Regions from separate parts of the Streptomyces sp. WP-1 genome, predicted to be linked through region 3. Evidence: riboswitches for the same ligand, from Rfam matches in the RefSeq annotation. Region 3 holds a riboswitch; each other region holds the start of a gene.
What was found. A riboswitch is a leader RNA that binds a small molecule or an ion and turns the genes downstream of it on or off. The one in region 3 is predicted to bind thiamine pyrophosphate.
Positions count from the first base shown of each region.

Region 1 (2,259 bases), 3.3 Mb from region 3:
AAGAAGCCGCCGCGGCATCTCGCCGATCTCTCGCCCGCCGAGCGCAAGGAAGCGGTGGCCGGGATCGGTGAGAAGCCGTTCCGTGCCAAGCAGCTGTCGCAGCACTACTTCGCGCGGTACGCGCACGACCCGGAGCAGTGGACCGACATCCCGGCCGGCTCCCGGGAGAAGCTGCGCGAGGCGCTGTTCCCGGAGCTGATGACGGTCGTCCGGCATCTGGCGACCGACGAGGGCACCACCCGCAAGACGCTGTGGCGGCTGTTCGACGGCACCCTCGTGGAGTCCGTGCTGATGCGGTACCCGGACCGGGTCACCATGTGCATCAGCTCGCAGGCGGGCTGCGGGATGAACTGCCCCTTCTGCGCGACCGGCCAGGCGGGCCTGGACCGCAATCTGTCCACCGCGGAGATCGTCCACCAGATCGTGGACGGCATGCGGGCACTGCGCGACGGCGAGGTGCCGGGCGGCCCGGCGCGGCTGTCCAACATCGTGTTCATGGGCATGGGCGAGCCGCTCGCCAACTACAAGCGGGTCGTCGGCGCCATCCGCGCGCTCACCGACCCCGCGCCGGACGGCCTCGGCCTTTCCCAGCGCGGTATCACCGTCTCCACCGTCGGGCTGGTGCCGGCCATCCACCGGTTCTCCGACGAGGGCTTCAAGTGCCGCCTGGCGATCTCCCTGCACGCCCCCGACGACGAGCTGCGCGACACCCTCGTCCCCGTGAACACGCGGTGGCAGGTGCGCGAGGTGCTGGACGCCGGGTTCGAGTACGCCGAGAAGAGCGGGCGCCGGCTGTCGATCGAGTACGCGCTCATCCGCGACATCAACGACCAGGCGTGGCGCGGCGACCGGCTCGGCCGGCTGCTGCGCGGCAGGCCCGTGCACGTCAACCTCATTCCGCTGAACCCGACTCCGGGCTCCAAGTGGACGGCCTCGCGGCCCGAGGACGAGAAGGCGTTCGTGGAGGCGATCGCCGCGCACGGTGTGCCGGTGACGATCCGGGACACCCGTGGGCAGGAGATCGACGGAGCCTGCGGTCAGCTCGCCGCCACCGAGCGGTAGTCTGGGCCCGTTCCATCACATCTTCATCATTGAAATAGTCGAAACATCTTCATATTCCGACAGGGGAGCGCCACAGCGCTGAGAGTGCGGCACCAGGCCGCAGACCCTCTGAACCTCGCCCAGGTCATTCTGGGTAGGAAGTTCGGTCACTACTCAAGCTGTTGCGCCCTGTCCGGTTCCTCCGGACAGGGCCGCGTTCTTCCTGGCCGACCCCAGGAGGACAACCAAGTGCACAACAAGACCTTCGTGGTCGCGGCGGTCGGGCTCGGCCTGGTCGCGCTGTCCGCGTGCGGCGGGGCGCAGGGACAGGACGAGGCGGACGCCAAGACCGTCACCCTCGTCAGCCACGACTCGTGGGCCGTCTCCAAGAGCGTGCTCGCGGACTTCGAGAAGCGCTCCGGGTACAAGGTCCGCGTCCTCAAGGACGGCGACGCCGGACAGGCCGTCAACAAGGCCATCCTGACCAAGGACAACCCTCAGGGCGACGTCCTCTTCGGCGTCGACAACACCCTGCTCTCCCGCGCCCTCGACAACGGGCTGTTCCAGCCGTACACCGCCAAGGGCCTGGACAAGGTCGGCGCCCCGTACCAGCTCGACGGCAAGCACCGTGTCACGCCCGTCGACTACGGCGACATCTGCGTCAACTACGACAAGGCGTACTTCAGCGAGCACCACCTCGCCCCGCCGCAGTCGTACGCCGACCTCGCCAAGCCCGCGTACAAGAACCTCCTCGTCACCGAGAACGCGGCCACCGCCTCGCCCGGCCTCGGCTTCCTGCTCGGCAGCGCCGCGCGGTTCGGGGACCAGGGCTGGCAGGACTACTGGAAGAAGCTCAAGGCCAACGGCGTCAAGGTCGTCGACGGCTGGGAGCAGGCCTACTACCAGGAGTTCTCCGGCTCCTCGGAGGGCAAGAAGGCCGGCGGCGACCGCCCGCTCGTCGTGTCGTACGCCTCCTCCCCGCCCGCCGAGGTGATCTACGCCAAGAAGCGCCCCGCCACCGCCCCGACCGGCGTGGCCACCGGCACCTGCTTCCGCCAGATCGAGTTCGCCGGGCTGCTGAGCAACGCGAAGAACCCCAAGGGCGCCAAGGCGTTCCTCGACTTCCTGGTCTCCAAGGAGTTCCAGGAGGACATGCCGCTGAACATGTATGTCTACCCGGTCGTCGCGGGTGCCCGGGTGCCCGCCGACTTCACGAAG
Region 1 covers NZ_CP123923.1:2,502,793-2,505,051, reverse strand. Annotated here, with positions in the region: gene rlmN (23S rRNA (adenine(2503)-C(2))-methyltransferase RlmN) at 1-1,062, shown strand, start outside; TPP riboswitch at 1,114-1,220, shown strand; gene QHG49_RS10490 (thiamine ABC transporter substrate binding subunit) at 1,291-2,259, shown strand, end outside.
Region 1: it holds a riboswitch for thiamine pyrophosphate, as region 3 does, so the genes downstream of both, QHG49_RS10490 (thiamine ABC transporter substrate binding subunit) here and thiO (glycine oxidase ThiO) in region 3, are expected to answer to the same signal.

Region 2 (2,259 bases), 1.7 Mb from region 3:
TCGCGGGCAGGATGAACTGGTTCAGCACCAGGAAGCTCACCGCCAGCGCCACGAGGGCCATGACCCCGCGCAGCCGGCCCACCACCACGACGGCGAGCGCGAAGATGCCCGCGAGCAGTGCCATGGGGAACTTGCGGTTCACATCGGCGACCGAGTACTGGAGGTCCTTCGGAGCGGTGGGCTCGTAGGCGGCGACCACCTGCTCGCCCTGGTGCAGCTGCCGGGGCTGGTCGGGCTGCACGATCTCGGTGAACGTACGGCCCTTGTCCTTGCCGGTGTCGACCCGGACGGTCGCCCTCTTGCAGGTGCCGCCGGACGACTGACCCGCCGAGGCACCGCCGGCGGCAACACCGCCGGGTGCCCCGCCGCCGGCGTTCACCGAGGCGCAGCTCACCTCGACCAACCGGGTCACGGTGGCCTGCTGGGTCTGCCGGTCGAAGCCGACCCCGCTGTGCTTGTGCGAGGGGGCGCCGCCGGGCCAGAGCACCACCAGACCGGCCACGACCGCCGCGGTGAACGGGACGAGGATCGCCGCGATCACCTTGCGCAGATGCCGGGAGACGGGCGCGGCGGGGCCATGGCTGTGACCGTGCCCGTGGCCGGAGCCGTGTCCGTGGTCCGTGCCGTGGCCGTGTCCGCGCCCGTGGTCGTGGGCCCGGGCGGAAACCGGGGGCTGGGCCGGTGCCGGAGCCTGGGCGTGGCCATGGCCGTGGCGGTGCCCCTGGCCCTGGTTCTGGCCCTGGCTCGGGGGCTCCGAGCCGTCGTGCCGACGCGGGCCGGGCGGCTGGTACGGGTGCTGGTCCATCCGGGTCATCGCCAGATCATCGCAAGAAGCGGGGAGGGCCCACTGTTCATCGCGTCACGGATGACGCTAGCGTGGAGACACCTTTGCACACGCGGGAGCTCGGAGCACCGGGCTGAGAGGGCGCTGACCTCCGTAGAAGCGATGTTTCACGTGGAACATGCGATGTTCCCCGGGAGACCTCGGACGACGGAAGCCGCTGCGTCGACCGCCGAACCTGTTACCGGGTAATGCCGGCGTAGGGAGTAGGTCTCATGACCAACAAGGACGTACGCACGCCTGCCTCCGTCCAGGACGAGATGTCCTCGGAGGCCGGGAAGTCCATCGGCTGGCACAAGGCGTATGTCGAGGGCTCGCGCCCCGACCTGCGCGTGCCGGTCCGTCAGGTGCACCTCACCAACGGGCAGTCGGTCACGCTGTACGACACGTCGGGCCCGTACACCGATCAACTCGTCGACACCGACGTCCGCCGGGGGCTGTCGCCGCTGCGGGAGAACTGGATCATCGCCCGCGGCGACACCGAGGAGTACGCGGGCCGTCCCGTCCGTCCCGAGGACGACGGCATCAAGCACACCTCGCCGCGCGGCGGGCTGCGCAACCTGGACGCGGTCTTCCCGGGTCGTCCGCGTCAGCCGCGCCGGGGCCGGGGCGGGCAGGCGGTGACACAGCTCGCGTACGCGCGCCGGGGCGAGATCACGCCCGAGATGGAGTTCGTGGCCCTCCGGGAGAACGTCTCGCCCGAGGTGGTCCGCGAGGAGATCGCGGCGGGCCGGGCGGTGCTGCCGGTCAACGTCAACCACCCGGAGATCGAGCCGATGATCATCGGCAAGCGGTTCCTGGTGAAGGTGAACGCCAACATCGGCAACTCCGCGGTGACGTCCTCCATCGAGGAGGAGGTCGAGAAGATGACCTGGGCGACCCGCTGGGGTGCCGACACGGTCATGGACCTCTCCACCGGCCGCAACATCCACACCACCCGCGAGTGGGTGCTGCGCAACTCCCCCGTCCCGATCGGCACGGTGCCGCTCTACCAGGCGCTGGAGAAGGTCGACGGCAGGGCGGAGGAGCTGACCTGGGAGATCTACAAGGACACCGTCATCGAACAGGCCGAGCAGGGCGTGGACTACATGACGGTCCACGCGGGCGTGCGGCTGCCGTTCGTACCGCTCACGGCCAATCGCAAGACCGGCATCGTCTCGCGGGGCGGCTCCATCATGGCCGCGTGGTGCCTGGCGCACCACAAGGACTCGTTCCTGTACGAGAACTTCGAGGAGCTGTGCGAGATTCTCGCCGCCTACGACGTCACGTACTCGCTGGGCGACGGGCTGCGGCCCGGGTCCATCGCGGACGCCAATGACGAGGCCCAGTTCGCGGAGCTGCGCACGCTCGGGGAACTCGGCCGGATCGCCCGCCGGTTGAACGTACAGACGATGATCGAGGGCCCCGGGCACGTCCCG
Region 2 covers NZ_CP123923.1:4,115,197-4,117,455, forward strand. Annotated here, with positions in the region: gene QHG49_RS17870 (YibE/F family protein) at 1-814, opposite strand, end outside; TPP riboswitch at 887-1,064, shown strand; gene thiC (phosphomethylpyrimidine synthase ThiC) at 1,057-2,259, shown strand, end outside.
Region 2: it holds a riboswitch for thiamine pyrophosphate, as region 3 does, so the genes downstream of both, thiC (phosphomethylpyrimidine synthase ThiC) here and thiO (glycine oxidase ThiO) in region 3, are expected to answer to the same signal.

Region 3 (2,259 bases):
GTCCTCGACGCGCTCCACGCGCGCGCCGGTGCGCAGTTCGGCGCCGCTGTCGGCGTACCAGCCGGCCATGGGGGCGGCGACCTCGGCGGGCAGCACCCCGGCGAGCGGCCGGTCGGCGGCCTCGACGACGGTCACCGCGCAGCCGGCCTCGCGGGCGGCGGTGGCGAACTCGGCGCCGATCCAGCCGGCGCCGACGACCACGATGTCGTGCTGCCGCGCGAGCACCGGTCGCAGCCGTTCGGCGTCGTCCAGGGTGCGCAGCAGATGCACGCCGGGGACGCCCTCGGTGCCGGGCAGGTTGACCGGTTCGGCGCCGGTGGCGAGCACCAGGACGTCGTACGGCACCGGGCCCGCCTCGGTGTCCAGTTCATGGTCGGCGGGGCGGGCGCCGAGGACCTCGCAGCCGAGCCTGAGGCCGACGCCGAGCGCGTCGAAGTCGAGGTCGAAGGCGGAGCCCTCGGCCTTGCCGAGCAGGACGGCCTTGGACAGCGGCGGCCGGTCGTACGGCTGGTGCGGTTCGGCGCCGACGACGGTCACGTCGCCCGCGAAACCCCGTTCCCGCAGGGCCACCGCGGTCTGCACCCCGGCCATGCCCGCGCCGGCGACGACCACGCGCCGGACCCCTGCCGTGCCCTCCTGGGCTGTCTGCTCGCTCACCCGATCACCATAGACAGTCGGCGATCAACCGGTCAGGGGGCGTGCGCGACGACCTGTTCCACGACGCTGGTGCCGGAGCCGGGTCCCGACTCCCACTCCCAGGTCTCCCAGGTCTCCTCCAGGCGCACCCCGCCGTCGGGCAGTTCCACGACCGTGGACACGCAGTGGCCGCAGGCCGTGCTGCCGTCGGTGCGCAGCTGCACGTACCGGAAGTCCAGGCGGTCGCCCGCGCGGGTGCCGGCCAGATGGCCGCGGACGATGTCGCCGCCCCGGTACTCGGCCCAGATCGCGCCGTCCTGCTCGTGGTAGGCGAAGCGGGTCCGGGTGCCGACCTGACCTGCGGACCGGTCGGCGACGGGGGCGAGGACCAGACCGTCGAGCGACGGGGCCATGACCGAGGGCTCCCTTACGGGTGGGGAGGGGGGCGGGCTAGGGTGGCCACCGTACAAGCACTCGCGGGAGCCCGGACGCACCGGGCTGAGAGGGAGGCTGGCGGCCTCCGACCGTACGAACCTGATCCGGGTCATGCCGGCGAAGGGAGGGGCTGGACGCCCATGTCCACACGTACGCCCGAAACCCCGGGACGCCCCGACGTCCTGGTCGTCGGGGGCGGGATCATCGGCCTCGTCACGGCCTGGCGCGCGGCGCGCCGGGGGCTCGCGACGGCCCTGGTGGATCCGGCTCCGGGCGGCGGGGCCGCGCAGGTCGCGGCCGGGATGCTGGCCGCGGTCACCGAACTGCACTACGGCGAGGAGACGCTGCTCGCCCTCAATCTGGAGTCGGCGCGCCGCTACCCCGGCTTCGTGGCCGAACTGACCGAGGCGAGCGGCCGGGACCTCGGCTACCGGCGCTGCGGCACCCTCGCGGTCGCGCTGGACGCCGACGACCGCGCCCATCTGCGGGAACTGCACGCCCTCCAGCAGCGCTGCGGCCTGGAGGCGGAGTGGCTGTCGGGGCGCGAGTGCCGCCGACTGGAGCCGATGCTGGCGCCCGGGGTGCGCGGCGGGCTGCGGGTCGACGGCGACCACCAGATCGATCCGCGCCGGCTGGCCGCGGCCCTGGTGATCGCGTGCGAGCGGGCCGGGGTGGTGTTCCACCGGGTGTGGGCGCAGCGGCTGGACGTCGTACGGGAGAGGGCCGTCGGGGTCACCGCAGCGGACGGGACGGCGCTCAGCGCCGGGCAGGTGGTGCTCGCGGGCGGCAGCCTCAGCGGGCGGCTCGCGGGGGTGCCCCCGGAGCTGGTGCCGCCGGTGCGGCCGGTGAAGGGGCAGGTGCTGCGGCTGGCGGTGCCCGAGCGGTACGCGCCGTTCCTCAGCCGGACGGTGCGGGCCGTGGTCCGGGGCGGCCAGCTGTATCTGGTGCCCCGGGAGAACGGCGAGCTGGTCGTCGGCGCCACCAGCGAGGAGCTGGGCTGGGACACGACGGTCACCGCGGGCGGCGTGTACGAGCTGCTGCGCGACGCGCACGAGCTGGTGCCGGGCATCACCGAGCTGCCGCTCACCGAGACCAGGGCCGGGCTGCGGCCCGGGTCCCCCGACAACGCGCCGCTGCTCGGGCCCTCGGGGCTCGACGGGCTGCTGCTGGCGACCGGGCACCACCGCA
Region 3 covers NZ_CP123923.1:5,806,641-5,808,899, reverse strand. Annotated here, with positions in the region: gene QHG49_RS25615 (NAD(P)/FAD-dependent oxidoreductase) at 1-657, opposite strand, end outside; gene QHG49_RS25610 (hypothetical protein) at 690-1,049, opposite strand; TPP riboswitch at 1,103-1,214, shown strand; gene thiO (glycine oxidase ThiO) at 1,212-2,259, shown strand, end outside.